3 regions of the Sphingomonas sp. HMP9 genome follow, and region 3 is predicted to be linked to each of the others. Evidence: riboswitches for the same ligand, from Rfam matches in the RefSeq annotation. Region 3 holds a riboswitch; each other region holds the start of a gene.

Region 1 (10,381 bases), 170 kb from region 3:
AACAGGAGGATGCGGGCATGCAGACGTATGACTATGTGATCATCGGCGCGGGTTCGGCCGGCTGCGTGCTCGCCGCGCGGCTGACCGAGGACCCCGCTGTAACCGTGCTCCTGCTCGAGGCGGGCGGGCGCAACGACGGCGTGCTTGTGCGGATGCCGGCGGGGGTCGGCGAGCTGATCAAGAGCAAGAATGCGAGCAACTGGGGCTTTTCGACCGAGCCCGAGCCGCATCTCGACAACCGCCGCCTGTGGTGGCCGCGCGGCAAGGGGCTGGGGGGCAGCTCGTCGATCAACGGCATGATCTACACGCGGGGGCATCCGCAGGATTATGACGAGTGGCGCCAGATGGGGCTGCCGGGATGGTCGTTCGACGACGTGCTGCCCTATTTCAAGCGGCTCGAAGGGCATCATCGCGGGGACTGTGACCTGCACGGCGGCGGCGGCCCGTTGACGATCTCCGGCGGCGAATCCGACAGCCCGTTCTACGACGCGCTGGTCGAGGCGGGGCGGCAGGCGGGCTATCCCGTCACCGAGGACTTCAACGGCGCGAGCCAGGAGGGGTTCGGGCGCTACGACCTGACCGTTGCGGACGGCAGGCGATGGAGCACGGCGGCGGCGTATCTACGGCCGGTGCTGGCGCGGCGCAACCTCACCTGCGTCACCGGCGCGCGGACGACTCGGATCCGGATCGACCAGGGGCGTGCGACTGGCGTCGACTATGTGCTCGACAAGGGTGCGAAGCCGCAGTCGGTGACGGCTACCCGCGAAGTGCTACTGTGCGCGGGCGCGGTGCAGTCGCCGCACATCCTCCAGCGGTCGGGGATCGGTGATCCCGACCGGCTGACCGCGGCGGGGATCGGCGTGCTCCACGCACTGCCCGGCGTGGGCGAGAATCTGCAGGATCATCTCGACGTCGTGATGAACTGGACGTCGCGCGGGCTGCGCACCGGCTATGCGATGACCAAGGGTGTCGGGATGCTCGGCGTGGGGCTCAATTACCTGCTCCGCGGCAAGGGCGCGGGGCGGCAGCAATTCCTCGAGGCGGGCGCGTTCGTGTCGTCGCGCGAGGGGCTGTCGCGCCCCGACGTGCAGATCCACGCGGTGCTCGCGATCATGCAGGATCACGGCAAGGTCAAGGCGACCGCGGACGGCTTCACGCTGCATCTCTGCCAGTTGCGCCCGGAAAGCCGGGGGCGGATCGGGGTCGCTTCGGCGGACCCGTTCGCGGATCCGGTGATCACCGCGAACTATCTGGCGACCGCGGAGGACCGCCGGGTGATGCGCGCATGCGTCGGCATCGGCCGCGATGTCGCGCGGCAGGCGGCGCTCGATCCGTATCGGGCGGGGGAGTTGTCGCCGGGCGGGGACGTTCGGAGCGACGACGAGATCGACGCGTGGGTGCGGCGGACCGCGGAGACGATCTATCACCCGGTGGGGACGTGCAAGATGGGCACCGCGGACGACACGATGGCGGTGGTCGACGCGACGCTCGCGGTGCGTGGGCTCGACGGACTGCGCGTGATCGATGCGTCGGTGATGCCGACGCTGATCGGCTCGAACACCAACGCACCGACGATCATGATCGCGGAGAAGGCGGCGGACATGATCCGGGGACGGCAGTTGGCGCGGGCGGCTTAGGAACCGCTTCCCCCCAACACCACCCCGGCGGAGGCCGGGGCCCAATTGGGAAGGTCACGGTAACGGCGCGCGATCCTCAGTCAGTACCGTCCCCCACTTGGGCCCCGGCCTCCGCCGGGGTGGTGGGATTGTTGGACGCACGATGGGGGCCTCCGCCATCCCCCATACCGTCCCGTCATTCTGACGAAAGTCAGGACCCAGAGCCACGAACGATATCGCTTGTGATCCTGGTTCCTGACTTTCGTCAGGATGGCGGTGGGGCGGAATGGGCGGCTCGGCCCGCCGTTACCGCGGCGCCATCCGGATCGCGCCATCAAGCCGCACGTCCTCGCCATTGAAATACCCGCATTCGATCATCGTCAGCGCGAGCGCCGCGAACTCCTCCGGCCGCCCTAGCCGCTTGGGAAACGGCACCGACGCCGCCAGCGCATCGCGCACCGGTTGCGGCGCGGCGGCCAGCAGTGGCGTGTCGAAGATCCCCGGCAGGATCGTGTTCACGCGAATCCCCTCGCTCATCAGGTCGCGCGCGATCGGCAGGGTCATGCCGACCACGCCGGCCTTTGACGCGGAATAGGCGGCCTGGCCCATCTGGCCGTCCTCTGCCGCCGCGCTCGCGGTATTGACGATCGCGCCGCGCTCGCCGTCCGCGCCGGGCTCCAGCGTCAGCATCCCCGCCGCCGACTTGGCGATGCAGCGGAACGTCCCCACCAGGTTGATCTGGATGATCCGGTCGAACGCATCGAGCGGGAAATGCTTGATCGAGCCGTCCTGCTTCGATCGCCCCGCGGTCTTCGCCGCATTGCCGGTGCCCGCGCAATTGACGAGGATCCGCTCCTGCCCATGCGCCGCGCGCGCCGCCGCAAACCCCGCATCGACACTGTCGTCCGACGTCACATCGACCTTGCAGAACACACCGCCAATCTCTTCGGCCAGCGCCTCGCCCTTGTCCGCTTGGAGATCGAAGATCGCTACCTTTACCCCCTTTGCCGCCAACGCGCGCGCGGTCGCCGCGCCGAGGCCCGATGCGCCGCCCGTCACGACGGCAGCGCTGTGTTCGAGGTCCATGCATCTCTCCTGTCAAAGCCCCGAGATCCGCGTCCCGGTTGCAGAACATTAGTTATGCCCGTATTCGAGGCTTGCCAAGCCGCCATGTCGAACAGGAATCCGACGATGACTGAAGCCGTCCTGGACAATGCCAGCCCGCATTGGCTGCCCCGCCAGCCCAAGCGCGCGCTCGATCACATTCCCGGCAACGACGGCTGGCCGATCGTCGGCAACACGTTCCGCCTGCTCGCCGACCCCACCGGCTTTGCGCAGCGCATGGTCGCGCGGTACGGGCCGGTCTATCGCAATACAGCGCTTGGCGGGACCAGCATCATGCTGCTCGGGCCCGACGCGAACGAGCTGATCCTGTTCGATCGCGACAAGACTTTCTCGTCCGAGCAGGGATGGGGCCCGCTCCTCAACCTGCTGTTCCCGCGCGGCCTGATGCTGATGGATTTCGAACAGCACCGCGCCGACCGGAAAACGCTGTCGGTGGCGTTCAAGCCCGAGCCGATGCGGCACTACACGACCGAACTCGACACGGGAATCGCGGCCGCGATCGGCGGCTGGGCTGGCCAGACGGTGCGCTTCTACGACGTCGTGAAGAAACTCACGCTCGATCTCGCCGCGACCAGCTTCCTCGGCGTGCCGCTCGGTGCGGAGGCGGACCGGATCAACCAGGCATTCGTCGACGAGGTGCAGGCGAGCGTCTCGCCGATCCGCAAACCCTGGCCCGGCACGCAGATGCGCAAGGGCGTGAAGGCGCGCGCCTAGAGCTATGCCGGAATTTGGGTGACGAGGCGATCAGGCGGCGCGGGTTGATTGGCCGTCGACGACTTCGGTGCCGTCACGGAATGTGACACCAGCGACGACTTTGGGCAACTGGTTCTCGCCCTTCAGCCGGCGCCATTTCCTGGACGCGGCGATGACGAGTTTGAAGACCATGAGGCGTGCCGTCTTTGGTGACAGCGCGCCCTTGGTACGCACCGTCCTGTGGCGCACGGTCGCGAACACGCTCTCGATCGGGTTCGACGTCCGCAGATGGTCCCAGTGCTCGGCGGGGAAGTCGAAGAAGGTGAGCAGCCTCTCGCGATCCTTGGTCAGGCATTCGACGGCCTTGGTGTATTTCGCGCTATATTTCTCGACAAAGACGGCGATCGCCTTCTCCGCCGCTGCGCGCTCAGGCGCGCTATATATCTCGCGCAGGTCAGCTTTTATTGCAGGCTGCACCGACTTGGGCACCTTGTTCAGTACGTTGGCGATCTTGTGCACCCAGCAGCGCTGGTGGCGCGTGCTGGGCCAGACTTCGTCGAGCGCTTTCCAGAAGCCGAGTGCGCCATCGCCCACCGCGATCTCGGGTGCGATTGCGAGGCCGCGCCGTTTCACCTCGACGAGCAGCTCGCGCCAGCTCTGAGCGCTTTCACGGACGCCCACCTGGAAGCCGACCAGTTCCTTCCTGCCCTCAGGCGTGGCGCCGATCAGCACCAGCATGCACTCGGAATGATCCTCCATCCGCGCCTGCAGGTAGACGCCGTCCGCCCACACATACACGTAGCGGCGGGCCGATAGGTCGCGCGCCTGCCAGTGCTCGTATTCGACCTGCCATTCAGCGGTGAGCCGACCGACCACCGCCGGCGAAAGGTTGGGCGCGTCCTTGCCAAGGAGCGCCGTGAGCGCCTCCTGAAAATCGCCGGTCGAAACCCCGCGCAGATACAGCACCGGCAGCAGCGCATCCAGGCTCTTGGTCCGCCGTGCCCAGCGCGGCAGGATTGCCGACGAGAAGCGCACACGCTCCCCTTCCTCGGCCCCCCCGCGATCACGGATCTTCACGCGCGACACCGGCACCGGGCCAATCCCGGTCTGGACCTGACGCTCTGGCCCGTGCCCGTGGCGCACCAGGCGCGACCGTCCATCGGGTAGTCGCAGGTCGTCTCGCGCCGCCAGGAACGCCTCGGCCTCCAGTTCCACCGCCTGCGCAAGCAGCCGGCGAGCTCCGGCACGCAGCACCTCGGTCAACGGATCGTCGACATCATCGGGCTGGCGAAATTGAACGACGTTGGTAGTATCGGTCATGGCGTATCGCTCTCCTTGAGAGGTTCCGGCAGGCTCATCACCCGCCTCGATACGCCGCCTTCAATCCTCCACCGTCACCCATTTTCCAACATAGCTCGCGCGCCTACCTCGTCGACTTTTTCGAGCGCGAGATCCCCGCGCGACGTAGCGGCGATGGACAGGATTTCTTCTCGCAATTCTGCCGTGCGACCGATGACGACGGCGCACCGCTGACCGCGCTGGCGATCGCCGACCACATGAACTTCCTGATGATGGCCGCGCACGACACGATCACCTCGTCCGCGACCAGCCTCGTCATGCTGCTCGCGCGCAACCCGGACTGGCAGGAGCGGTTGCGTGGCGAGGTCGCGGCGCTGGATACGGCGCTGCCGCTGACCGAGCAGCTCGATCGCCTCGTCCTCACCGAATATGCGTTCAAGGAATCGCTGCGGATGATGCCGCCGGTCCCGTCGATCCCGCGGCGGGCGCTGAAGCCGTTCCGCTTCGGCGGGTTCGACATTCCGGCGGGGACCAGCGTCGGCGTCGGCATCACCTATACGCATCACATGGCGGAATATTGGCCTGATCCCGAGCGGTTCGATCCGCTGCGCTTCACACCCGAGGCGTCGAAGGGCCGCCACCGGTTCGCGTGGGTGCCGTTCGGCGGCGGCGCGCATATGTGCATCGGGCTGCACTTCGCGACGATGCAGATGCGACTGCTCATCGCGCATCTGCTGACGCGCTACCGGATCGAGGCGGCGCCGGGCAGCGGTGATGCGTGGCAGGTGTTCCCGATCCCACGCCCGAAGGACGGTCTGCCGGTGACGTTCGTTCCGCTTGCTTCGCCGTAACAATTCGTCATCTTCGCAGCCGACCAACTGGGCGGGGCAAGATATGACGATGCGCTACATGATGCTGGCCGGTGTGGCGCTGCTCGCGACGGCCGCGGTGGCGCAGGTCCAGCCACCGCGCGTTGCGAAGAAGCCGTTCCAGGTGACGTCGCCCAACGGCGCGCGCGAGGACGATTATTACTGGCTGCGCGACGACACGCGCAAGAACCCGCAGATGCTCGCCTATCTCGCCGCGGAGAACGCCTATGCCGATGCGCAGCTCGCGTCGCTGAAACCGCTCGAGGCCAAGCTCTACGAAGACACCGTCGCGCATATCAAGCAGGACGACAGCTCGGTCCCCTATGCCAAGAACGGCTATTATTACGGCTCCCGGTTCCAGACGGGCGCGGATTATCCGATCCTAGAGCGCCGCAAGGGCAGCCGCACCGCGCCGCCCGAAATGCTGTTCGACCAGCCGGCAATGGCCAAGGGCCACAGCTTCTTCGCGCTGAGCGATTGGGCGGTGAGCCCCGACAACCGCCGCGTCGCCTGGGCCGAGGATACGGTGGGGCGCCGCCAATATGTGCTGAAGGTGAAGGATCTCGCGACCGGCGCGCTCCTCGCCGACACCCTCTCGAACATCGAGCCCAACGTCGTCTGGGCGGACGACAACAAGACGATCCTGTACGTCGAGAAGGACCCGGTGACGCTGCGCGGCTACCGCGTGAAGGCGCATGTCCTCGGCACCCCGGTCGCGAGCGACCGGCTGCTATATGAGGAGAAAGACGACAGCTTCTCGATCGACGTCTCGCGTACGTCGGACGACAGGTTCGTGTGCATCGGCGTGAGCAGCACGGTCAGCGACGAGCAGCGTTGCGCTCCCGCCGCTACGCCAACGAATTTCACGATCGTCGCGCCGCGGGCGCGAGAGTTCCGCTACAGGTCGGATCATCTCGGCAAACGCTGGATTATCCGCACCAACAAGGATGCCGAGAACTACAAGCTCGTCACCGTCGCCGACGCCGATCTTGGCAAAGGAAGGCCTGCTTGGCATGACCTGACCGTTGCCAGCGACAGGGTCTTCATCGAGAGCTTCAAGCCGTTCGATGGGTTCGTCGCAATCGACCAGCGCGAGGGTGGCAATCGCATGATCCGCGTGCTGAGCGACGCGGGCAAGTCGACCCCCGTCACCGCCGACGAACCCGCCTATCGCATGTCGCTCGACGTCAACGAGGAAACCGCGACGCCGTGGGTTCGGTACACCTATGGCTCGCTCGTGACCCCGACGACGACCTACGAGGTCAACGCGCAGACCGGCGAGCGGCGCGTGCTGAAGGTCGCACCGGTGCCGGGCTATGATCCCGCGAAGTACGTAACCGAACGCGTCTGGGCACCCGCTCGCGACGGTACGCGGATCCCGGTCTCGCTGGTCTATGCCAAGGGTGTGAAGCGCGACGGCACCGCGCCGCTCTTCCAATACGCCTATGGCAGCTACGGCATTTCGAGCGATCCGGCGGTCGATCCGGGCCGGATCGGCCTGCTCGATCGCAGCGTCGTCTACGCGATCGCGCACATCCGCGGCGGGCAGGAGATGGGGCGCGGCTGGTATGACGACGGGCATCTGCTCAACAAGAAGAACAGCTTCACCGACTTCATCGATGTCACCCGCTATCTCGTCGCGCAGAAATATGCCGCCAAGAACCGTGTGGCCGCGATGGGCGGCAGCGCGGGCGGACTGCTGATGGGCGGCGTCGCGAACATGGCGCCGGCGGACTACAAGCTGATCATCGCACAGGTGCCGTTCGTCGATGTCGTTACGACGATGCTCGACGCGTCGATCCCGCTGACGACGTTCGAGTACGACGAATGGGGCAACCCCGCGCAGAAGGCGTCGTACGATTACATACTGAGCTATTCGCCCTACGACAACGTCGCTGCGAAGGCGTATCCGGCGCTCTATGTCGGCACCGGGCTGTGGGACAGCCAGGTGCAATATTACGAGCCGACCAAATGGGTGGCGAAGCTGCGCGAACTGAAGACCGACACGAACCCGCTGCTGTTCCGGGTCAACATGGAGGCTGGGCATGGCGGAAAGTCGGGCCGCTTCGAACGCTATCGCCAGAATGCCGAATGGCAGGCGTTCATGCTGCAACAACTTGGCCTGACGAAATAGCACGCCCGTTGGCACGCGATCGAAAGCAGGGTACCGATCGCGCGGGACGCGGCTTCGAGCCGTTTCCCGTGATCGCGTCGGTGCCCGGAAGGGCTTGATTGGGAATGCGGTGCGGACGGTTCGCCGTCCTATGCCGCGGCTGTCCCTGCAACTGTAAGCGGCGAGCGAAGCGCACGAGCCCTTTTCGCGAGGGCAGCCACTGGGCCGAAGAGCCTGGGAAGGCGTGGGTGCCGAGCGTTGACCCGCGAGCCAGGAGACCTGCCGGCGTCTGGTCGCTCTTGTCCCGGTCCAGGGGGTGGCCGAGGCACGGTGAACGCCGTCTGAGCGACGACCTTGTGGCGGGGGCCGCATCGGCGTCGTGCGTCGGTCGCTCATGGCGTCCGGTCGTCGCACGGCCCGGCCGTTCGCGGCAGGCCCCGGTCCTCGTCGGACGCCGGGGAGTTCTGCATGACGACTGTCACGATCGAGAAACCGGCGACGCTCGATAAACCCAGGCGACTGTCGACGCGCAAACGCATCGGCTGGATGTTCGCAGCCCTTGTCGTGGCCAACATCGCCGCCTGGGGCTGGGCGTTCTCACTTTTTAATGCGCAGCCGCTGATGCTCGGCACCGCGTTGCTCGCTTGGGGGCTGGGTTTGCGCCACGCAGTCGATGCGGATCACATCGCCGCGATCGACAACGTGACGCGCAAGCTGATGCAGGACGGCCAGCGCCCGATCGCGGTCGGCTTCTGGTTCGCGATCGGCCATTCGGGGATCGTGCTGATCGCCGCGGTCGCGATCGCGCTCACCGCCAGCGCGCTGGCGCAGTTCGAGGCGTTCAAGCAAGTCGGCGGCGTGGTCGCCACCGTCATTTCGGCGGTGTTCCTGTTCACGATCGCGGCGATGAACCTCGTCATCCTGCGCTCCGTGTGGCGGACGTTCGGCCATGTCCGCGGCGGCGGCGTCTATGTCGAGGAAGACCTCGATCTGCTGCTCGGCAACCGCGGGCTGCTCGCGCGCCTGTTCCGGCCGATGTTCCGGCTCGTCACGCGCAGCTGGCATATGGCCCCGCTCGGGTTCCTGTTCGGGCTAGGCTTCGACACCGCAACCGAGGTCGCGATCCTCGGCCTGTCCGCGAGCCAGGCGGCGGACGGTCTGTCGATCGGCACCATCCTCGTGCTCCCGATTCTCTTCGCGACGGGCATGGCACTGGTCGACACGGCGGACGGCGTCGTCATGCTCGGCGCGTATGAATGGGCGTTCGTGAAGCCGATCCGCAAGCTCTACTACAACATCACGATCACGCTGATCTCGGCGATCGTCGCGATCGCGATCGGCGGGATCGAGACGCTGGCACTGCTGGGCGCGAAGCTTGGCTTGACCGGCGGCACCTGGGACGTGGCGACCGCGCTCGGCGAGAACTTCAACGGCCTTGGCTTTGCGATCATCGGCCTGTTCGTGCTGTGCTGGGTGCTGAGCTTCGCGATCTACCGCTGGAAACGCTTCGACGAGATCGAGGTCGTGCACGGATGACGAGTGCACCCCGTCATCATGGGCTTGACCCAGGATCCAGAGCCACAGGCGACAGCGTCCGTCAATCTGGATCCTGACTTTCATCAGGATGAGGGGACCGAGCGAGTTGGCACGCCAAAGATATTCCTCTAACCCACCCTCGAGGCTCGGTTTCACCGAACCTCGACAGATCGCGCCGGTGCCCTTCGGGGCTTGAATGGGAATGCGGTGCGGGAGGTATCCTCCCAATGCCGCGGCTGTCCCTGCAACTGTAAGCGGTGAGCGAGACGCACAAGCCCTTCGCGAGGGGGCAGCCACTGGGTGCAAACCTGGGAAGGCGTATGTCGAGCTTTGACCCGTGAGCCAGGAGACCTGCCAGCGCAACGGTCGCTCTTGCCTTGATCCAGGGGATGGTCGCGGCACGGTACTCCGTCTGAGCGACGAACGCGTGCGGCCGAAAGGTCGTGCGTGCCCGCGTATGCTCGAAGGAGAACAACAATGTCGGACCGTTCGCCAACCCTGGCAAAAGTCCCCGTCACCATCGTTACCGGCTTCCTGGGCGCCGGCAAGACCACGCTGATCAGCCACCTGATCCGCAACGCGAACGGTCGCCGTCTCGCGGTCGTCGTCAACGAATTCGGAACGCTCGGCATCGACGGCGACATTCTCAAGGGCTGCGCAATCCCCGATTGCCCGGCCGAGAACGTGGTCGAGCTGGCGAACGGCTGTATCTGCTGCACGGTAGCTGACGACTTCATTCCGACCGTCGAGACTCTGCTCGCGCTCGACCCGCGCCCCGATCACATCCTGATCGAAACGTCCGGCCTCGCGCTCCCCAAGCCGCTGCTGAAAGCGTTCGATTGGCCGGCGATCCGCTCGCGCATCACCGTCGACGGCGTCATCGCGCTTGCCGATGCGGAGGCGGTCGCCGCCGGACGGTTCGCGCCCGACGTCGCCGCGCTCGATGCGCAGCGCGCCGCCGATCCGAGCGTCGATCACGAGACGCCTCTGTCCGAAGTGTTCGAGGACCAGCTCGCGTGCGCCGATCTCGTCCTGCTCACTAAGGTCGATCTCGCCGGTCCCGAGGGCGTCGCCAAGGCGCGCGCGGTCATCGCCGCCGAGTCCGCCCGCCCGCTCCCGGTGATCGACCT
Region 2 (10,381 bases), 910 kb from region 3:
TCGACGGTTTCGGTCTAGTGCGACCTGTATGACCCCACAGATCGGCTTCTCGCGCCTCACTTTACCGGTGCGAACGAGAACAGCTCGGTTTTCAGCGATGCGGGTGCGCCGGGCTTGAACCAGTTGGTGTCCTGGATGTGGCTGGCGGTGACGTAGATGCGGCCGTCCGCGCCTTCCGAGAAGGTGTCGGGCCAGCGCAGGCGGGCGTCGGTCAGCACCGGCTCGACATGATCGCCGACCAGCCGGGTGATGCCGTTGGTCACCGGCGACGTCAGGTAGAGCGTGCCTGCCTTGCTCATCCACAGGCCGTCGGCGACGTGCGTCTGCGCCACCGTCTTCACGCCGGCCGCACGCGTCGCCTCGCTGACGCCTTCGCGCAGCAGGGCGGTGTCGATCGAGTAGAGCGTCTTGCCGGTAAGCGCCTGGTAATAGAGCGTCTTGCCGTCGTTGGAGATCGCGACGCCGTCCGCGGCAAAGGCGGGCTGGCGACCATCGGGACGAACCAGCGGCTTGCCGTCGGTCATCACCTTCACGGTCTTGTCGATCTGCGTCGAGCCATGGCCGTCGAGCGCGCGCAGGCCCTTGCCGGTTTCGAGGTCGAGGACGATGATCGCGCCGCGGCTCCCGGAATCGGTGATGTAGCCGGTTTTGCCGTCGGGCGAGAAGCGGATGTCGTTGAGGTAGGTGCCCTGCAACGCGACGTCGAGCGGCACCTTGATGACCTTGGTCACGCGGTTGGTGGCGAGGTCGACCTTAACCAGCTTGGGTGCGCCTTCGAGGATCTTTTCGTTGCCGGGCGCACCGGGATCGAGCACCCAGAGGTTGCCGTGGCCGTCGGGGACGATCGACTGCACGCAGACGAAATAGTCGCCGACCGGCATTTCGTTCGACTTCGCGTTGCGCCAGCTGTTCCACTTGGCGTCCGGATAGGCCTTGAGCGAGCCGTCCTTCATCACTTCGGCGACGGAGATCGGCGCGTCGTCGGTCCAGCGCGGGAAGTTGACGAAGCGGCGGCCATCGGCGGTGACCGCGACGCCGGTCGCCTGGTGATCGAACTGCGCGACCTGGGTAAGCGGACGGCCGCTGGTCTGGCCTGCGGTCTGCGCGCTGGCGACCCCGATCGCCGCGGCGGCAACGACGGCGATCGCGGCAGCGCCGGCGAGGAAGGGCTTGGTCTTGGACATGGTCAGGCTCCGGTCAATGGTGTCGGACAGGTCGGCAGGATTGCCGGTGAAAAGCTGGATGAGATGGCGCGCGACCGCATCGGGGGCTTCGCGCTGGATGAAATGGCCGACGCCGTTGAGCGTGACGACCGCGAACGGGCCGGTGAACTTGGCCGGCACCGCCGTGCTCGCCGATGGCGGGTTCACGCCGTCGACCGCGCCCTGGAAATACATCGTCGGCAGCGCGAGCGTCTTGGTCGCCTTGACCTTGTCCTCGAGCCACTGGCTGCGCGGATCGGGTTCTGCTTCGTTCCAGCGCGCCCGGTAGCTGTGCAGCGTGACGTCGACCCAGTCGGGGTTCTCGAAGGACCGTGCGACACGGGCGAAGGTCGCCTCGTCAAACCAGCCGGAGGGCGACCAGTTGCGCCAGTGGATGTGCGCGAAACCCTTGTGGTCGTCGCGCACCGCCTGTGCCCCGCGCGCGGTCGCCATGAACCAGTGATACCATTGGCGCTGCGCCTGCTCGAACGGCGGCGTCGGCATGCCGCCGAGACGCGGCGGGGTCGCGAGCATCGCCATCCGCTCGACGCGGTCGGGCCAGCCGACCGCGAGCGCTTCCGCGGTGTTCGAGCCCCAGTCGTGCCCGGCGATCATGAATGTCTCGATCCCGAGCCCGTCCATCAGCGCGATCATGTCCATTGCCAGGATCGCGCTGTTCCCGGAGCGTGGCGCATCGCGCACGAACCGCGTGTCGCCAAACCCGCGCAAGGTCGGGACGATGGTCCGCAACCCGGCCGCGTTGAGCGCGGGAACGACATCGTCCCAGGTCGATGCGTCGTCCGGCCAGCCGTGAATCAGCAGCACCGGCCGGCCATCGCGCGGTCGGGTATCGGCATAGGCGAGTTCGAGATCGTCGGTCGTCTGGATCGGCATGATGGTCCTTGTCGGATCGGGGTCGGATCGGGGTCGGATCGGGGTCGGATCGGGGGTCGGGCTCGCGGTGGCGGCACGCGGGGCAGGGCCGCCGCGGAGGGTCATGGTATCGAAACAGTCTCGCAAGGCTGCTGTTCCGGCGGCTAAGCCAATGATTCGCAAAGATGATCGGCCGACCCGACGGGGTGGGCCAAATTGCGATCCCCGCGTTGTGGGCGGCAGAACTTCCGGGGCGAAACCATGGATCCAGGTATGGCGCAGTCACGACGAGCGGCCGGCGCGGTCGCAGGCGGGCTCGTGGCCGGGCTGCGCATCATTGCGCTCTTGGTGGCGGGCGATCGCAGGAGCGGCGAGCTGTCCGATCGGGAAACACAGCGTGAACCACGCCGTATTCGGGCTGGTCACGACGCTGGGTGCGAAGCTCGCGATCCGGCGCTGAAAGGAAGTGTCGTCAAGACGTGACGGCGTGCCTGTGCGACACACCGTCACGCCGGACGTTCAGCCCGCCGCGTCGACCTGCGTCAGGTAGGCGGCATATCCGTTGGCTTCCATGTCGGCGCGCGGGACGAACCGCAGCGACGCGGAGTTGATGCAGTAGCGCAGGCCCCCCTTGTCCTGCGGGCCATCTTCGAACACGTGGCCGAGATGGCTGTCGGCGCCTGCCGAACGGATCTCGGTGCGGACCATGCCGTGGCTGCGATCGTGCAGTTCGGCGACGTGCTCGGGCATGATCGGCTTGGTGAAGCTCGGCCAGCCGCAATGCGAATCGAACTTGTCCGCGGACGCGAACAGCGGCTCGCCCGAGACGATGTCGACGTAGAGACCGGGCTCGCGCGTGTTGAGATATTCGCCCGTGCCCGGCCGCTCGGTGCCGCTCTGCTGCGTGACGTGGAACTGCTCGGGGGTGAGATTGGCGATCGCTTCGTCGGTCTTCTTGTAGTCGGTCATGCTGATCCTCTCGCGCTCAGGAGAGCGCCGGTTGGCCGTTCGAGGCGGACAGGCCGCCGTCTACCGGCAGGTTGACCCCGATTATATAGTGCGCGTTTGCGCTAGCCAAAAACGCGATGGCGCCGGCGATGTCCTCGGGCGGCTGGCGGCGACCCTTGCGAGGCTGTCCGCGTCCTTGTCGCCGAGCACCAGCGTCGCGCCTTTTGCGGCAAAGCGACGTGCGGCCCGTTCGCCGATGCCCGATGCGGCACCGGTTATCACTATGACCTTACCATCAAATCTCGTCGATCCATGTCCTCAAACTTTGGGAGATACCGCGATGAACGACCGGCACACGTACCGGTTTCCAAGCAAAACCAAGGAGATCGCCGGCGGGCTGGCATGGCGGACCCTGGCTGGCCCCGCGCGCGTTGATGCGTTCGAACCTGCTTTCCCGGAGATCATCATGCTCGCATCCTTCCTGATGGGCCTTGTTGGTGGCCAGCGCGCGATGACGCCGCTCGCCACGGTCGCCATCGCAGCGGCGCGCAACGAATTGCCCGCCGACAATGGTGCGCCCAAGCTGTTGTCGCATCCCCTCGTCGCGGCGGGTGCGCTGGCGCTCGCGATCGGCGAGATGGCAGGCGACAAGCAGAAGACCGCGCCCGACCGGATCGTCGCGATCGGGCTGGCCGCGCGCTTCATCACGTCGGCGATCGCGGGCGCGTCGCTTGTCCCGCGGCGGCAACGGTGGATCGGTGCCGCGGTCGGCGGACTGACCGCGGTGGCGGCATCCTATCCCGGCTGGCGCGCGCGGATGGCGGCGATGGCGCAATACGGCCAGACGCCGACGGGGTTCGTCGAGGATGCCGCGGTCCTTGCGGGGGCGGCGGCGATCGCGCGCAACGCGGGGTCTCTCCGCGCGGCCTGACGTCGGAGGCGTATTCCGGGCGGGCGGAAAAGCTGCCATGCGCCGGCGATGATCCGTATCTCGCTCACTACGCTCGCCTTCGTGCTGCTTTCGTCCGGCCGTGCGGTCGCGCAAATGACCGTTGCGCCTGCCGGTCAACCGGCTGACATCGTCGTCACCGGGCGCGGGCTTGCGAACGCGCCCGGCGATCGTGCGTACGACATCGTCACGATCGACCGCGACCGGATCCAGGCGAATGCGAGCAACCGGCTGGAAAGCGTGCTGGCCGATGTCGCTGGGCTGCAGCAATTCCGCCGGTCGGATTCGCGCAGTGCCAATCCGACCAGCCAGGGAATTTCGCTGCGGGGCATCGGCGGCAACGCGTCCAGTCGCGCGCTACTGGTGTTCGACGGCGTACCGCAGGCGGATCCGTTCGGCGGCTGGGTTGCGTTTCCGGCCTATGCGACGGGGCGTCTCGGGCGCATCCGCGTCACGCGCGGTGGCGGAAGCGGGTACCAGGGGCCGGGGGCGCTGGCCGGGACGGTCGAGCTTGAGAGTGCGACGCCGGACCGGGCAACGCCGCTCCAGGGCAGCGTTGCGTATGGCAGCCGGGATTCAGTCGATGCGCAGGGGTCGGCAGCCCTGGTGCGCGAGTCGGGGTTTGCGACCGTGTCGGGCGCGTATGCCCGTGGCGACGGCTTTACGCCGACAGTCGAAGAAAGCCGAGGGATCGTCGATCGCGCTGCGCCGTACGAGCAGGCGTCGGGGGCGTTGCGGACCGTGATCGGGATCGGTGCGAAGACCGAAGTGCAGATGAATGCGAGCGCGTTCACCGATCGGCGCGACCGGGGGAGCGACTTTACCGATAATACAAGCGAGGGCGCGGATGCGAGCGTCCGGCTGATCGGGCGCGGGCGCTGGGGCTATTCGGCGCTGGCGTATCTGCAGACGCGGGCGTTCGCGAGCAGCTTCAACAGCATCAATGCGCCGCGGACGACCGCGATCCAGTCGCTGAACCAGTATAATACGCCGGCGACCGGGATGGGCGGGCGCATCGAGATCGCTCCGCCGCTGGGGGAGAATATCACGCTCAGGCTGGGTGCGGATGTTCGCGATGTCCGCGGCAAGACGCAGGAGCTCTATACGTTCGTGTCCGCGGTGCCGACGCGGCGGCGCGAGGCTGGCGGTAGTACGACGACGACCGGTATGTTCGCGGATGGGAGCCTGGTGGCGGGCGACTTTACGGTCAGCCTTGGCGGGCGGGTCGACTGGTGGTCGATCGATGGCGGCTATCTGACCGAACGGCCGCTGGCGGGCGGGGCGGCATTGACCAACCTGCGCTATGCGGATCGCGACGGCAGCGAGACGACGGGGCGGGCGGGCGTGGCGTACCAGCCGGTCGAGGCGATCACGCTGCGCGCGGCTGGGTATCGCGGATGGCGGTTGCCGACGCTCAACGAGCTGTATCGGCCGTTCCGTGTCGGCAATGATGCGACCGCGGCCAATGCACTGCTGTCGCCGGAACGGCTGACGGGGGTCGAGGGTGGTGTCACGCTGGCACCGGCGCCGGGGATGAGCATCGCCGCGACCTATTTCTACAACCGGCTGAAGGATGCCGTGGCGAACGTCACGACGACCAGTCCATCGCAGGTGCTGCCGGGGGTGACCACCTACCGTGTCCGCCAGAATCTCGACGCGATCCGCGCGCAGGGGTTCGAGCTGGATGCGGCGTATCGGCCCGGTCCGATCGGTGTGCAGGCGTCATGGTCGCATACGAGTTCGACGGTCGAGGGTTCGGGGATCACCGCCGCGTTGGACGGCTTGCGACCGGCGCAGACGCCGCGCGACCAGGTGTCGGGGACGGTCGACTGGCGGCGCGAGGCGGCGGCGGTGTCGCTGACGGTGCGGCATATCGGGCGACAGTATGACGACGACCAGAACACGCGGGTGCTCGCTCCGGCGACGACGCTGGATGCGTATGCGGCGTTACCGATCACGCGCTCGCTGGTCGCTGAACTGCGCGGGGAGAATCTGTTCGACGAGCGCGTCGAGGCAGGGATCAGCGGCGCGACCATCGTCGAGCGCGCGACCCCGCGGACGATCTGGGTGGGGCTGCGGTACGGGCTCCGGTAAGATTCATTTCGCCCCGCCAAGGAAACGAAGATAGCGTGTTTCCCCCGCGAAGGCGGGGACCCAGTCTGGGCTCCCGCCTTCGCGGGAGAGCAAGGAAGGGAACGCGTCGTCCTGACCAACACGCCACCACCCCGGCGAAGGCCGGGGCCCAGTTGGCAAGGTCGCAGTAACGAGGGGCAGCGCTCCCTTAGCGACGTTTCCCAACTGGGCCCCGGCCTGCGCCGGGGTGGTGCTATGGATGGTCAGCCTGCTTACCCCAGCGCCCCCTTGCGGGTCGATGCTCCTTATCCCCCGCGTTGACCCGTGCCTGGCGCGCGACTAATGCCGCCCTCGTGAAGGGTTCCCGGCGACGGGATCAAAAGGGAAGTCGGTGCGCGGAGATCCGCAAGACCGGCGCTGTACCCGCAACTGTGACCGGATAGCGGCCACCCCGAATATGCCACTGGGTTTCGACCTGGGAAGGCGGGGTGGACGCGGCGACCCGGAAGCCAGGAGACCTGCCTCTCACGGTCGATCCACTGCGCGGGCGGGTGTCCGGCGCGGACGAGTGCTCCGGCATAGCCGGGTTTCCTCGAGCGAGAGACGTCTGGCCGCGCTGCGAATGGTCGCAGGCGGTTCTGGTTAGGACGTGCCTGATGACGAAGTTCTTCCTTCTCCTGGGCGCCGCGATGATCGTGGCACCGGCGAATGCCCAGACGATCCCCGATAGCGATGCCTCCGACATCGTCGTCACCGCGACCCGCGCGGCGCAACCGCTGAGCGAGATCGGCCAAGCCGTGACCGTGATCGACCGCGCCGAGATCGAGCGCCGGCAAACCACCGTGGTGTCCGACCTGCTCGCGACCACGCCCGGCGTCACCGTCACGCGCAACGGCACGGTCGGTGCGCTGACCAGCGTCCGCATCCGCGGCGCCGAGGCGGACCAGACGCTCGTCGTGATCGACGGCGTGCGCGTCAACGATCCGTCGTCGACCGGCGGCGGCTTCAACTTCGGCAACCTCCTGTCGAGCTCGGTCGAGCGGATCGAGGTGTTGCGCGGGCCGAACTCGGTGCCGTGGGGCAGCCAGGCGATCGGCGGCGTCGTCAACATCATCACCGCCGCGCCGACCGAAGGCGTCCAGGCGCGCGCCAACGCCGAATATGGCTATGCCGACGGCGTGTTCGCCAGCGCCGGCGTCTCGGGCAAGTCGGGGCCGGTGTCGGGATCGCTGACCGGCGGATATCTGCGCACCGACGGCATCTCGTCGGCGGCCAGCGGCACCGAGCGCGACGGCTATCGTCAATATGGCGCGACCGGGCGGCTCGGCGTCGAGTTCGCGCCGGGCATCGGCCTCGACCTGCGCGGCTATTTCGCGGACAGCCGTGTCGACATCGACGATGGTTTCGACCCGGAGACGTACGTGGTGGCGGACAGCCCCGCATATGGCACGACGCAGGAGGTGTACGGCTATGCCGGGCTGCATGCGAACCTGGCCGACGGCCGGTTCAACAATCGCGTGGCGTTCACGATCGCCGACATCAACCGCGACAACTTCTCCAACCCCGGCGGCGACATATCGTTCATCGGTCGCGGCCGCAGCGAGCGCTATGAGTACCAAGGCGACTTCCGCCCGATCGACCGGGTGCGCGTGGTCGCAGGCGTCGAGCGCGAGAACAGCCGTTTCAACGACGGCACTACCTTCGCGGATACCGGCATCACCAGTGTGTACGGCCAGCTGATCGTCAAGCCGCTCGACATTCTCACCGTCACCGGCGGCATCCGCAACGACGATCACGACGATTTTGGCAGCCACACGACGGTCGGCGCGAACGCTGCACTTGCCCTCAACGCTGGCACCACTTTCCGCGCCAGCTACGGCGAGGGCTTCAAGGCACCGACCTTGTACCAGCTCTTCTCCGACTACGGGAATTCCTTCCTCGCTCCGGAGACCGCGCGCAACTTCGACGTCGGCGTCGAACAGGCGTTTCTCGGTAACCGGGCACGCGTCGGCGTCACCTATTTCAATCGCCGCACGCGCAACCAGATCGACTTTCGCGATTGCAGCCCGGCCGAGCTGGCGACGCGCGACTCGATCTGCGCCAACCGTCCGTTCGGCGTCTACGACAATGTTGCGCGGGCCGAAGCGGAGGGCGTCGAGTTTACGCTCGCGTTGCGCCCGGTCGACGCGCTGACGCTGACGGCAAACTACAGCTATATCGACACCGAGAACCGTTCGATCGGCGACAATTTCGGCAATGATCTCGCGCGGCGCCCCAAGCAGACCGCGAGCGTCGATGCCGATTACCGGTTCGGGTTCGGCCTGTCCGTCGGCGGCACCGTGACGATGGTCGGTGACAGCTTCGACGACGCCGGCAATACCACGCGGCTCGACGGCTATGCGCTCGCCGGGGTTCGTGCGGAGCTGCCGATCGGCGAGCGGTTCGCGGTCTATGGCCGTGTCGATAACCTGACCGACGCGCGATACGAGACGATCGCCGGCTACGGCAATTACGGCCGCGCGGCCTATGGCGGCGTGCGGTTGCGCCTGAAGTGAGCCGGGCGGCGATCCTCCTCGCGCTCCTGCTCGGAGGCTGTGCCAGGCCCCCGAGTCTGGCGGCGAGCGGGGGCGGGGGGATCGTCTCGACCAATCCGTGCGTGGATGCGGTGCTGATCCGCATCCTGCCGCCCGCGCGGATCGCCGCGATCAGCCATTATTCGCAAGACCCGTCCGCGACCTCGATCCCTATCGCCGTCGCCCACCGGTTTCGCGGGATCGCCGGGACCGCGGAGGAGGTGATCGCGCTCCATCCCGATCTGGTCATCGCCAGCACCTATACGCCGCCCGCGACGCAAGCGGCTTACGCGCGGGCCGGGCTGAAGACGCTGCTGGTCGGCATCCCCGACTCGATTGCGGAAAGCCAGGCGCAGGTCACGCAGATCGCCGAGGCCGCGGGAGCGCCGATGGGTGGCGCACGGATCAACGCCGAGATCGACCGCGCGGTGGCACGCTGGAGCCGCAAGGACAGCGCTTCGCCAAGCGCGTTGCTCTATATCAGCGGCGATCTCGCGACCGGGGGAAGCACGTTGCTGAACGACATGATGACGCGCGTCGGCTTCCGCAACGCGGCCGCGACCTACGGCCTGACGCATACCGGCACGCTGTCCGCCGAGACGATCGTGACGCAGCCGCCCGCCGTCGTGATCGCCTCCGAACGCGCCGGCCGCGGCACCGCGTTGCGCCACCGTTTGTTGCCGCGCACGCCGCAAGCCGTCTTCTCGCGCGTGCTGATCAATTGCGGCGGGCCGACGATCCCGCCTGCTCTCGAACGCCTCGCCGCGATCCGGGCGGGGCTGTGATGCGACATGCACGCCACTTAGGCGTAGGCGGGGGTCCAATTGGAATGGCCAAAATAATTGCGCGCTGCCCACTGTCGCAAGTGTTCCCCAATTGGGCCCCGGCCTCCGCCGGGGTGGTGGCGTTCGGCATGCTTCGGGACGCATTATGATGACCCGCTTGCTCAAACTCATCGCGCTTGGCCTGCTTGTAGTCCTCCTGTTCGGGCTGTCGCTCGGCTGTGGGAAAGTCTGGGTGCCGGCCTCCGCCTGGTTCTCCAGCGATCCGCGCTGGTGGATCATCCTCGAACTGCGCCTGCCCCGCGCGGTACTCGGGCTCGCGCTCGGCGCGACGCTCGGGCTGTCGGGGGCGGTGCTGCAAGGGTATCTCCGCAACCCGCTCGCCGACCCCGCGGTCGTCGGCGTGTCGTCGGTCGCAGCGCTTGCGGCGGTGGCGGCGATCGTGTTCGGTTTGGGCTCCGGCCCCGCGATCTTCGTCGCCGCGATGCTGGGCGCGGGCGGCGCGGTCGCGTTGCTCGCCGCGCTGACATGGCGGTCGCCGAGCGCGATCACGTTCATCCTCGCGGGCACGGTGCTGTCGAGCCTTGCCGGTGCGCTCACCGCGTTCCTGATTTCGATCGCGCCGAACCCCTATGCGGTCGCAGAGGTGATCGACTGGATCATGGGCGCGCTGACCGATCGCGGCTGGGACGACGTGACGCTTGCCCTGCCGCCAATGCTTGCCGGCGCGGTGTTGCTGTTGCTGACCGGCCGGTCGCTCGACGCACTGGCGTTGGGCGAGGCGGCGGCGCGGTCGCTCGGGATACGGATGGGCCGCGTGCGGTTGCTGGTGGTGCTCGGCACCGGGCTCGTCGTCGGCGCGGGCGTCGCGGTGACCGGCGTGATCGGCTTTGTCGGGCTGGTCGTGCCACACCTACTGCGACCAATCTTCGGGCATCGCCCGAGCGCGTTGCTGCTGCCCTCCGCGCTCGGTGGTGCAGC
Region 3 (10,381 bases):
CCGATGCGGTGAGGCTGCCGAGCGAGGATGCGGTGATCCTCGAACGACCTGCCGCCAGTGCGCAGCGCCGGGTCACGATCGCCTGTCCGATCACGCCGCGGATCGCCAATTTTGATGACCTCGATCCGCTTCGGCTCGAACGCGGCGTCGCGGTGGTGATGGTACCGCCCGGCACCCCAATCCCGGACGTCGACATGATCGTGCTCGCGGGATCGAAGGCGACGATCCCGGATCTCGCCTTCGTGCGCGCGCAGGGATGGGACATCGACATCCATGCGCATCATCGTCGCGGCAAGCCCGTGCTCGGGCTTTGCGGCGGGTATCAGATGCTCGGTCGCAGTATCGCCGACCCGGACGGGATCGAGGGGCCGGCGAGCCGCGTCGAGGGGCTAGGGCTGCTCGATGTCGACACGGTTCTTACCGGCCACAAGACGCTGGAGCGAGTTCGCGGCCGGGCACGGGGCGCGTCTTTCGAGGGCTATGAGATGCACATGGGGGCGACCACCGGGCCAGCGACCGCCCGTCCGGTCGGGCACCGTGCCGATGGCAGTCCCGAGGGTGCGACGAGTGCGGACGGGCTGGTGTCGGGCAGCTATGTCCACGGTCTGCTCGCGCTTGCGGAGCAGCGCGCGGCGTGGCTGGCCCGGTTGGGTGTCGCGGGCAGCGGGCCCGATCATGCGGCCTCGATCGATGACGCGCTGGATGCGATCGCCGCGACGCTCGAGCGGCATGTCGACTTGGACGCGCTGCTAGCGCTAAGCGAGCGCGCGGGCCACCGCGAGCGCGACTAACAACCCGGTTTCGACGATCTCGATCCCGGCACCATGCGCGTCGCCAGTCACCCCACCGAGCGTCCGCCGCAACCATGCCGCGACGGCCACCGCTACGAGCGGAAGGGCAAGCAGCGCCGGTACTGCGACGGCAGCGAGCGCGAGTAGCAGGCCCCACCCGAGCAGGTCGCGAGGGCGGACCGCGCCGGCGACCGCTGCGCCGAGGCCACCGGGCCGGAGTGGCGGCAACAGCTTCGACCAGAGTAGCGGCCCCATCCTCGCGGCGAACGGTACGAGGATCAGGGGCCAGTGCGGTCCGATCGCATGCAACAGCACGAGCTTGGCGAGCATCTGCCCTACGATCGCGACGACGCCGAAGCTGCCGATATGCGGATCGGCCATGACCGCGAGCAGCCGCGTCCGATCGCCATGTGCCGCGCCGAGCCCGTCGGCGAGATCGGCGAGACCGTCGAGATGCAGCGCACCGGTGACCGCGATCCACACCAGTAGCGCGGCACAGGCGCCTGTCCACGGATCGACCAGCGCGCCCAGCCAGCCGGCGACTGCGACGATCGCGCCGATCGCCAGGCCGACGACGGGATAGAAACGGATCGCCGCGGCGAAATCCTCGGCGCCGCTATCGACGCGCGGCATCGGCAAGCGAGTGAGGAACCCGAACGCGACGATCAGCCGTCTCACGTCGCCAGCCCGACGATCTGCACGGTCCGCGTCGGGCCCGGCCAGATCCGTAGCGAGACAAGCGCAGCATAAGGGAGGTCGAATGCCCATATCTGCCGCCGATCGAACCCGCACAACGCCGCGAGTGCCGCGCGGATCGTGCCACCGTGCGTTACGACCAACGTCGATCTTGGCGGCACAGCGGCAAGGGCCTGCGCGACACGGGCCTGCAACGCGGACCAGCGCTCGCCGTCGGGGGGCGGCGCGGCGTCCGGATCGTCGTAGAAGGCGGCCAGTCGGGTTGGGTCGATTGCCGCCGGGGCCAGCCCGTCCCACGCGCCGAAATCCAGTTCCCGCCAACGTGGATCGGTCTCGACCGCAACGCCTCGCAGCTCGCCGATGGCCTGCGCACAGCCGCGCGCGCGGATCAGGTCGGATGCCTCGATCCGGTCGATCTCAAGCCCGCTGGCCCGCGCTAAACAGGCTGCGATCCCCGCCTCGGTCGCCGGATCGTCGGTTCGCCCGAGGAGCCGCCCCGCCACCGCCGGCGCACCGTGCCGCATCAGATACAGCATGTGCGCGCTCACGCCGCGGAAACGCCTGCCTCGGCGAAGGTCGCCATCTCGGCGTGCACCGCCAATGCGGCGCGGACAAGCAACGTCGCGGTCGCAGCGCCGCTACCCTCGCCCAGCCGCATCCCGAGCGACAGCAATGGAGCGAGGGCCATGTGCTCCAGCAGGCGCTGGTGTCCCGGCTCGGCCGAGACGTGTCCCGCCAGGCAATGCGCGAGGATGTCGGGGCACGCTGCCGCCAACGGCGCGACCGCTGCACAACAGATGAACCCGTCGAGCATCACCGGCACACCCGCCAACCGCGCGGCAAGCACCGCGCCCGCGATCGCCGCCAGCTCGCGTCCGCCGAGCCGCCGCAGGATCTCGAACGGCGTGCCCAGCCCGTCGCGGTGCAGCGCGAGCCCCTCGTCGACGACCGCGATCTTCCGCGCAATACCCTCGTCATCGACGCCAGTGCCCGGCCCGACCCAGTCGCGTGCCGACCCGCCGAAGCTCGCCAGACACAGCGCGGCGGCAGTGGTCGAGTTGCCGATTCCCATTTCGCCGAGGACGACCAGATCCGGCGCATCGGCGACTGCCGCCGCGCCCGCGTTGATCGCCGCGAGGCACTCGTCCTCCGACATCGCCGGGGCTTGCGTGAAGTCCGCCGTCGGCTGGTCGAGATCTAGCGAAACGATCTTGAGGTCGAGCCCCGCGGCGCGCGACAGTGCGTTGATCGCCGCGCCGCCCGCCTGAAAATTGGCGACCATCTGGGCTGTGACGGAGGCCGGAAACGCACTCACGCCGCGCGCGACGATGCCGTGATTGCCAGCGAACACCACAGCACTGCCGCGATCGAGCCGGGGCAGCGGGTTGCCCTGCCAGCCAGCCATGAACACCGCGATATCCTCCAGCCGCCCGAGCGACCCCGGCGGCTTCGTCAGATCCCCCTGCCGGGCGATCGCGGCGGACCGCGCCGCCGCGTCGGCCCGCGGCAATCCGCGCAACGCCGCCAGAAACGCGGCGGGTGTCGCAAACGCGGTCATTCGACCAGGAACCCCTCCGGCGGAGTCCGCGTGATGAAATGCCCTTTCACACCCTGCGGCCATTGCTTGAACGGCACCTGGCCGAATGCGCTCTCGCCGTAGAGCTTCGCGTAATCGAGGATCGCCCGCGCAGCATCCTCGGTAGCCTCGAACCGGCCGAGCACATAGCCGACCTTGGCAGGCGCGCGCAGGTGGATCGTGCAGAAATCCTGGCACGCGAACAGGCACGGCATCTCCTGCACCGCGACCCCGGCATATGCCGGATCGGTCGCCTGCACGGCCTTCAACGCGCTGACCAGCCGGGCGCCGCCGCGCACGCCGTCACCGTCGTCGCGCGCGTCGGCGGAATGGCGGCACGTGTTGCACGCGACCACCGCGACGCCGTCCTCGACCGGCTTCAGCATGTCCGTTCCCGGATGATCTCAAAACATATCACTATTGGCATAGGAACCCCTTCGGACAGTCGGTCCCGCACCACGCGAAGGGCAAAAGGCGCACGCCTCCAGCCTTTGCGCGACACGAAGCGATGTCGTCGCTCGGGGTGTTACCCGTCCGTTCGGCGCACCCTGGCCGGACGAAAGACGACCGCGACAGGCAGGTCTCCTGGCTCGCGGGTCAACGCCGTCCGCGCCGCCTTCTCGGGAGTATCCCAATGGCATGTGGCACGATGGCTCGCCGCGTACAGTTGCAGGGGCAGCCGGGTGTTTCCCGTTCCCATTTTCATTCCCCTCAGCGTTGCCGCCTCGGGAAAACCTGTCGCGGGTCGAGCGATACGCGGGCGGAAGAGGCGACGCAAGACACGGGCAGTATCCTTAGGACACGCGCCAGCATGTCCCACCCACCCCCGTCATCCTGACGAAAGTCAGGATCCAGGGTAACGAGCGCTACCCTCTTTGGCTCTGGATCCTGACTTTCGTCAGGATGACGGAGGACGGATGACGGACGTCGACGATCGCGGCGCGCCCCTAGAACTCCACCCCCAGCTGCGCCTTCACGCCCGACCGGAACGGATGCTTCACCTGCGTCATCTCGGTCACCAGGTCCGCCATCTCGATCAACGCATCCGGCGCGTTCCGCCCAGTCACCACGACATGCGTCATCTCGGGCTTGGCCGCCAACACCGCGAGAACCTCGTCGACGGGCAGATACTCATACCGCAACACGATGTTCAGCTCGTCCGCCACGACCATGGCATACGACGGATCCGCGATCATGCGCTTGACCTCGTCCCACGCCTCGCGCGCCACCGCGATGTCGCGCGCGCGATCCTGCGTATCCCAGGTGAACCCCTCGCCCATCGGCTTGAATTCGCACAGCACGGGAAACGCGTCGAAGACCGCCTTCTCGCCCGTCGCCATCGCGCCCTTGACGAACTGGACGACGCCGACTTTCCGGCCGTGCCCGATCATCCGCACCGCCATGCCGAAGGCGGCGGTCGACTTGCCCTTGCCCTTGCCCGTGTGGACGATGATCAGCCCCTTCTCGATCGTCTTGGTCGCGACGATCCGGTCATGGACCTCCTTGCGCTTGGCGCTCTTGGCATTCTGCTCGTCATCGGTCCGCATGATCATGTCCTCTCCCGCTCCCCGATGGCGGATCGCGCCGCGCGGCGCTAGAGCGTGCCTCATGCTCCGCATCACCGACCTCAAGCTGCCGCTCAACCACGCCGACGAGGCGCTCCCCGCCGCGATCCGCGACCGGCTGCGCGTGACGCCGCGCGACCTGATCCGCTACACGATCGCGCGGCGCGCGCACGACGCGCGCGACAAAATGGACATCCAACTCGTCTATTCGGTCGACGTCACGCTGAAGAACGAGGACACTGTCCTCACCCGCTTCCGCAAGGATCGCCACGTCCAGCGCACCCCCGACACCGGGTATCGCTTCGTCACCAAGGGCGGCCCGAGCTATACCGGCCCGCGCCCGGTGGTCGTTGGCGCAGGGCCCTGCGGCCTGTTCGCAGGACTCATCCTCGCGCAGATGGGGTTCCGCCCGATCATCCTCGACCGCGGCAAGGTCGTACGCGAGCGCACCAAGGACACATGGGGCCTCTGGCGCAAGAGCGTCCTCAACCCCGAATCCAACGTCCAGTTCGGCGAAGGCGGCGCCGGCACCTTCTCCGACGGCAAGTTGTGGAGCCAGATCAAGGACCCGCGCCATCTCGGCCGGAAGGTCCTGACCGAGTTCGTCAAGGCCGGCGCGCCCCCCGAAATCCTGACCGAAGCGCATCCGCATATCGGCACGTTCCGCCTCGTTACCATGGTCGAGAGCATGCGCGAGACGATCGAGGCGCTCGGCGGTGAATACCGCTTCTCGACCCGCGTCGACGGTCTCGACGTCGTCGAAGAGGGAGGCGTGCGCCAGCTTCGCGGCCTCCACCTGAGCACCGGCGACTATCTGGAGGCCAACCACGTCGTCTTCGCAGTCGGCCACAGCGCCCGCGACACGTTCGAGATGCTGCATGCCAAGGGCGTGCACGTCGAGGCCAAGCCGTTCTCGATCGGCGTCCGCATCGAGCATCCGCAGTCGTGGATCGACGAAGCGCGGTTCGGGCCTTGCGCCGGCCACCCCGATCTCGGTGCGGCGGCGTACAGCCTGTCGCACCACTGCAAGAACGGCCGCACCGTTTACAGCTTCTGCATGTGCCCGGGTGGCACCGTCGTCGCCGCGACCTCCGAGGAGGGGCGCGTCGCCACCAACGGCATGAGCCAATATTCGCGCAACGAACGCAACGCGAACTCCGGCATCGTCATCGGCATCGACCCCGAGCGCGACTATCCCGGCCACCCGCTCGCCGGGATCGAGTTGCAACGCCACTGGGAGTCGCGCGCCTATGTTGCGGGCGGGTCGAACTACAAGGCGCCTGCGCAACGGATCGGCGACCTGCTCGCGGGGCGCGCGTCGACCGCCCTCGGGTCGGTGGTCCCGTCGTACAAGCCGGGCGTGCATATGACCGATCTGTCGGAATGCCTGCCCGAGTTCGCGATCACGGCGTTGCGCGAGGCTCTGCCAGCATTCGGGCGCGAGATTCCCGGCTATGACCACCCCGACGCAGTGCTTACCGGCGTCGAAACACGGACGTCGTCGCCGGTGCGGATCACGCGCGGCGACGATTTCGTAAGCCTGAACACGGCGGGCCTGTTCCCGGCGGGTGAAGGTGCGGGTTATGCGGGGGGCATCCTGTCCGCCGCGGTCGACGGTATTAAGGTGGCGGAAGCGGTCGCGCTTAGCCTGACGGCGTAAGTCGGACGCTGCTTGTTCCCGCGCGTGGGCGAGGTCCACGAGCCACAAACGTTCGCGTTCGCACCCGGAGCTCCCGCCTTCGCAGACGGACGCGGAAGGCTGCGACACTAAGGTTTGGGCCTGATCATCATGACCACACTCACGGCACCTCCCCGGCGGAGGCCGGGGTCCAGTTGGGGTACAGAGGTGACTGCGCGAAGCGTCCGCTAACCTAGGCCTTCGCAACCGGGCCCCGGCCTCCGCGAGCGAAGCGCAGGAGTGTTACGCCGGTTACATTTGAAGGCTGCGACGTCGTTCGAGCCCCTCGACCTTGGCTCTGCCAACGCCCTTAAAACGAAGACCCGCCGCCCATACTTACTTCCGCCGCTGCGGCGCTGTCTCGATCAACCATGCGCGCGGCAACCCCGTCGGCTTTGCCCCCCCGTCGAGCCGTCGCGCACTGACCAAAGCGACCCGCTTCAGGATCATCTGGTCCTTGAACGCATCCATCCCGCCGCCCGTCGGCTTGGCGAGGATACGCTTCACCACATCCATTCCGGCGACGACATGCCCGAACGCCGCATAACCGGGATAGCCTGCGCGCGCGTCCATCGCTGGCGCCGGCCCGACCGTGATGAAGAAATTCCCGCCAGCCGACGCCGGCGTCATTCCCCGCGCCATCGATATCGTCGCGTCGAGATGCTTGATGCCGGTCATCGCAGTGGTCTCGAGCGGGAATGGCGGCAGGATCCGCCGCGCATCGGTGCGGATCCCCGCCTGGATGAAGCCGAGCTTCGGTGCCGACTTCTGGCGGCTTGCGCGGTAGAAGTCGGTCCCGTCGAACCGTCCGTCATCGACATACGCCAGGAAATTCGCGGTCGTCTTCGGCGCGTGGCGCGCGTCGAGCGCCAGCAGGATCGGCCCCTCCGACGTGACGATGCGGACGCGGACAAACCCCGGCTTCGGTCCCGGTTCGACGCGCTGTGCCGACCGTTTTACCGGGCTTGCCGATCCGGCGGTCGCCAAAGCCGCAACGGTCACGAAGCCTATCATCAAACGTCGCATTTCGATCACTCACGCCTTTACCGATCGTGGCCGGCTAGCCGTCCGTCTGCGGAGTGGCAAGCGCATGGGACGTGCGATGATTGGGCCGGACTGGCAATTGCTGACTCAACACGCTGCCGGTTTGGCAGCGTGTTGAGGCTCCCACCAGCCAGCGCCTCCCCGGCGGAGGCCGGGGTCCAGTTGGGAAACGCCGCTGATGGAGTTTTGTGCTATGTCACTCCGGTCGTGCCAACTGGGCCCCGGCCTCCGCCGGGGAGGCGATCTGGTTGAGTGGTGCGTCGCGACATCTTCCATGGGCGATAAATCTGCTCACGACGTTCACTATAGCCGCATCTCTGCAACTGAAGCATCTTCGCGCATCCTCAAACATAGCGCGGTATCGGCCCGACCTGCGGCGTCTGGTCCGGAAGCTCCACCATCGTCTCGTCGACGAAGCACCAGCCCCAGCCCTCCGGCGGGTCGTAGCCCTCGATGATCGGATGCTGCGTCGCGTGGAAGTGCGCGGTCGCGTGGCGGTGCGGGGAGTCGTCGCAGCAGCCGACATGGCCGCACGCGCGACACAGCCGCAGATGCACCCATTCGCTGCCCATCCGGAGGCACGCCTCGCAGCCCTTCGCGCCCGGCGTTACGCGGCGAATCGTTTCCCTATGCGTGCATCCGTCGGTCATCCCGCGCGCCTTTCTGCCATGTCGGCCAATATCGTGTGAATCTGTGCGACCACCGCCGCGCCTTCGCCGACCGCTGCCGCGACGCGCTTGGTCGAGCCCGCGCGCACGTCGCCGATCGCGAACACGCCGGTGCGGCTCGTCTGCAACGACAGCGCGGCGCCGCCGGTGACGATGAACCCCTTGTCGTCCGTATCGACGCAGCCCTTGAGCCAGCCTGCATTGGGGTCCGCACCGATGAACAGGAACAGGTGTCGCATCGCGCACCGCGTCTCCGCGCCGTCGCTGCGTTGGCGGAAGATTGCTGCGGTCAGCCCGGTCGCGCGCTCCCCCTCCAACCCGACGATCTCGGTGCCGACGCGGATCGTCACGTTGGGCAGCGCGGCGATCCGGTCGATCAGGTATTTCGACATTGTCGCGGCCAGCGGCCGGCGCACGATCAGGTGCAGATGCTTCACGCGCGGCGCGAGGAACGCCACCGCCTGCCCCGCCGAGTTGCCACCGCCGACGAGCGCGACCTCTTCGCCCTCGCACAGCCGCGCTTCGATCGGCGACGCCCAATAGGACACGCCGGCGCCCTCGAACGCCGCCAGGTCGGGGATGTCCGGCCGCCGATAGCGCGCGCCCGACGCCACGATTACCGTCCGCGACCGGACCCGCCGATCACCTGGCAATTCGAGCGCGAGCGGATCGCCCGCCGGCCGATCCTCGTCGCAATCGAGATGCGCGACGGTCAGCGGGATCGCGATCTCCGCCCCGAACTTCAGCGCCTGGTTGAACGCGCGGCCCGCCAGCGCCTGCCCCGATATGCCGGTCGGGAAGCCCAGGTAATTCTCGATCCGCGCCGACGCCCCGGCCTGCCCGCCGATCGCGCGCTCGTCGAGCACGATCACCGACAATCCTTCCGACGCGGCATACACCGCCGCCGCCAACCCCGCCGGCCCCGCGCCGACGATCGCGACGTCGTATACCGTGTCCGGATCGAGATCGGGCGTGATCCCAAGGCAGGCCGCGACCTCGATATCCGACGGTTTTTTCAGCACCGTACCATTCGGGCAGACCACGAGCGGCAGATCGCGCGGTGCGACCCCGGTCCGCTCAACCAATGCACGCCCCTCGTCGTCCGATGCCGCATCGAGGACGATGTTCGGATAGCCCGACCGGGTGAGAAACCCTTGCAGCCGGACGACGTCGGGACTGTACGGCAGGCCGACGATCACCGTCCCGCCACTGCCCTGCTCGATCAACCCGACGCGGCGCAGGATCAGGGCGCGCATCACGATCTCGCCGACATCGGCCGAGCCGACCATCAGCGCGCGCAGATGCGCCGGATCGAACGGCAGCGCGGTGCATCCCCCAGGGCCGGCGGTGCCACCCGCGAGCGTCGGGCGACCAGCGAGCTGGTTGACCTCGCCCGTCAGCTGTCCCGGGCCATGCGTGGTGATCGGCGCCTCGTGGCTCAGACCGTCGCGGCGGACGACGTCGATCGTGCCCTCGAGCACCAGCCAGGCGGCGACTCCCTGCTCGCCGATCGCATAGACCTGTTCGCCGGATGCGAACACGCGCGCCGGGCCGCTCGCGAAGCGCTTCGCCGTTTCCAGTTGCTCGGCGTTGAGCACGGGAAACATCTGGTGGTCGCGCGCGCCCAGATCGCTCATGGGCGCGATACCGGTTCGAGTCCGAGCAGCAGCGTCGGGATCAGTTCGGACACGGTGGGGTGGATCGGCACCGCCCAGCGCAGCGCTGACACCGGCTGATCGGCGTTCATCATGTCGAGGATCCCGTGGATCGCCTCGTCGCCGCCCGTACCCAGGATCGCCGCCCCCAGGATCCGCTGTGTCTCCGCATCTGCAACGATCGTCATGAACCCCGTGGTCTCGCCTTTCTCGACGGCGCGGCCGACGCGCGTCATGGGCCGCTTCGCAACCAGGATCGGTCGCCCGGTCTTTGCCGCCTGCGCCTGCGTCATGCCCACCCGGCCAAGCGGCGGATCGATATAGAGCGCATAGCCGACCAGCCGCTGGCTCAGCGTTCGATCGCCACGGTCGAGCAGGTTCGCCGCGACGATCTCGAAATCATTATAGGCGGTATGCGTGAACGCGCCGCGACCGTTGCAATCGCCCAGCGCCCAAACGCCTGGCACGTTGGTCTGCAACATGTCGTCGACGGTGACATAGCCCTTGGCGTCGGTCTCGATCCCGGCGAGGTCGAGACCGAGGTCGTCGGTATTGGGGCGCCGGCCGACCGCGAGCAGCACGTGGCTGCCGATCACCTTCGGATCGCCCGCTCGGCAATCGACCGATACCGCGACACCGTCCGGATGGCGCGCGAACGCGACGCAGTTCGCGTCGGTGCGCACCGTTATCCCTTCGTCCTCCAGGATT

The links. Region 3 has a riboswitch for cobalamin ahead of HMP09_RS04475 (DUF1636 domain-containing protein). Riboswitches for the same ligand answer to the same signal wherever they lie in the genome.
Region 1: another riboswitch for cobalamin. It lies ahead of HMP09_RS03715 (HoxN/HupN/NixA family nickel/cobalt transporter); the one in region 3 lies ahead of HMP09_RS04475 (DUF1636 domain-containing protein).
Region 2: another riboswitch for cobalamin. It lies ahead of HMP09_RS08580 (TonB-dependent receptor plug domain-containing protein); the one in region 3 lies ahead of HMP09_RS04475 (DUF1636 domain-containing protein).

Annotation. Positions count from the first base shown of each region.
Region 1 is NZ_AP022673.1:855,166-865,546, reverse strand. It holds gene HMP09_RS03745 (choline dehydrogenase) at 18-1,637, shown strand; gene HMP09_RS03740 (SDR family NAD(P)-dependent oxidoreductase) at 1,923-2,702, opposite strand; partial or broken gene HMP09_RS03735 (cytochrome P450) at 2,808-3,452, shown strand; gene HMP09_RS03730 (IS256 family transposase) at 3,486-4,754, opposite strand; partial or broken gene HMP09_RS03725 (cytochrome P450) at 4,850-5,584, shown strand; gene HMP09_RS03720 (S9 family peptidase) at 5,628-7,736, shown strand; cobalamin riboswitch at 7,798-8,016, shown strand; gene HMP09_RS03715 (HoxN/HupN/NixA family nickel/cobalt transporter) at 8,184-9,251, shown strand; cobalamin riboswitch at 9,411-9,624, shown strand; gene cobW (cobalamin biosynthesis protein CobW) at 9,729-10,381, shown strand, end outside.
Region 2 is NZ_AP022673.1:1,941,260-1,951,640, reverse strand. It holds gene HMP09_RS08610 (L-dopachrome tautomerase-related protein) at 57-2,096, opposite strand; gene HMP09_RS08605 (hypothetical protein) at 2,358-2,501, opposite strand; gene msrB (peptide-methionine (R)-S-oxide reductase MsrB) at 2,595-3,044, opposite strand; partial or broken gene HMP09_RS18390 (SDR family oxidoreductase) at 3,061-3,198, opposite strand; partial or broken gene HMP09_RS18660 (hypothetical protein) at 3,240-3,305, opposite strand; gene HMP09_RS08590 (DUF4126 domain-containing protein) at 3,364-3,954, shown strand; gene HMP09_RS08585 (TonB-dependent receptor) at 4,003-6,066, shown strand; cobalamin riboswitch at 6,387-6,585, shown strand; gene HMP09_RS08580 (TonB-dependent receptor plug domain-containing protein) at 6,702-8,600, shown strand; gene HMP09_RS08575 (ABC transporter substrate-binding protein) at 8,597-9,403, shown strand; gene HMP09_RS08570 (FecCD family ABC transporter permease) at 9,552-10,381, shown strand, end outside.
Region 3 is NZ_AP022673.1:1,026,662-1,037,042, forward strand. It holds gene HMP09_RS04455 (cobyric acid synthase) at 1-791, shown strand, start outside; gene cobS (adenosylcobinamide-GDP ribazoletransferase) at 756-1,469, opposite strand; gene HMP09_RS04465 (histidine phosphatase family protein) at 1,466-2,035, opposite strand; gene cobT (nicotinate-nucleotide--dimethylbenzimidazole phosphoribosyltransferase) at 2,032-3,045, opposite strand; gene HMP09_RS04475 (DUF1636 domain-containing protein) at 3,042-3,449, opposite strand; cobalamin riboswitch at 3,622-3,817, opposite strand; gene cobO (cob(I)yrinic acid a,c-diamide adenosyltransferase) at 4,011-4,616, opposite strand; gene HMP09_RS04485 (NAD(P)/FAD-dependent oxidoreductase) at 4,672-6,288, shown strand; gene HMP09_RS04490 (peptidylprolyl isomerase) at 6,643-7,320, opposite strand; gene HMP09_RS04495 (UBP-type zinc finger domain-containing protein) at 7,695-8,000, opposite strand; gene HMP09_RS04500 (FAD-dependent oxidoreductase) at 7,997-9,655, opposite strand; gene HMP09_RS04505 (FAD-containing oxidoreductase) at 9,652-10,381, opposite strand, start outside.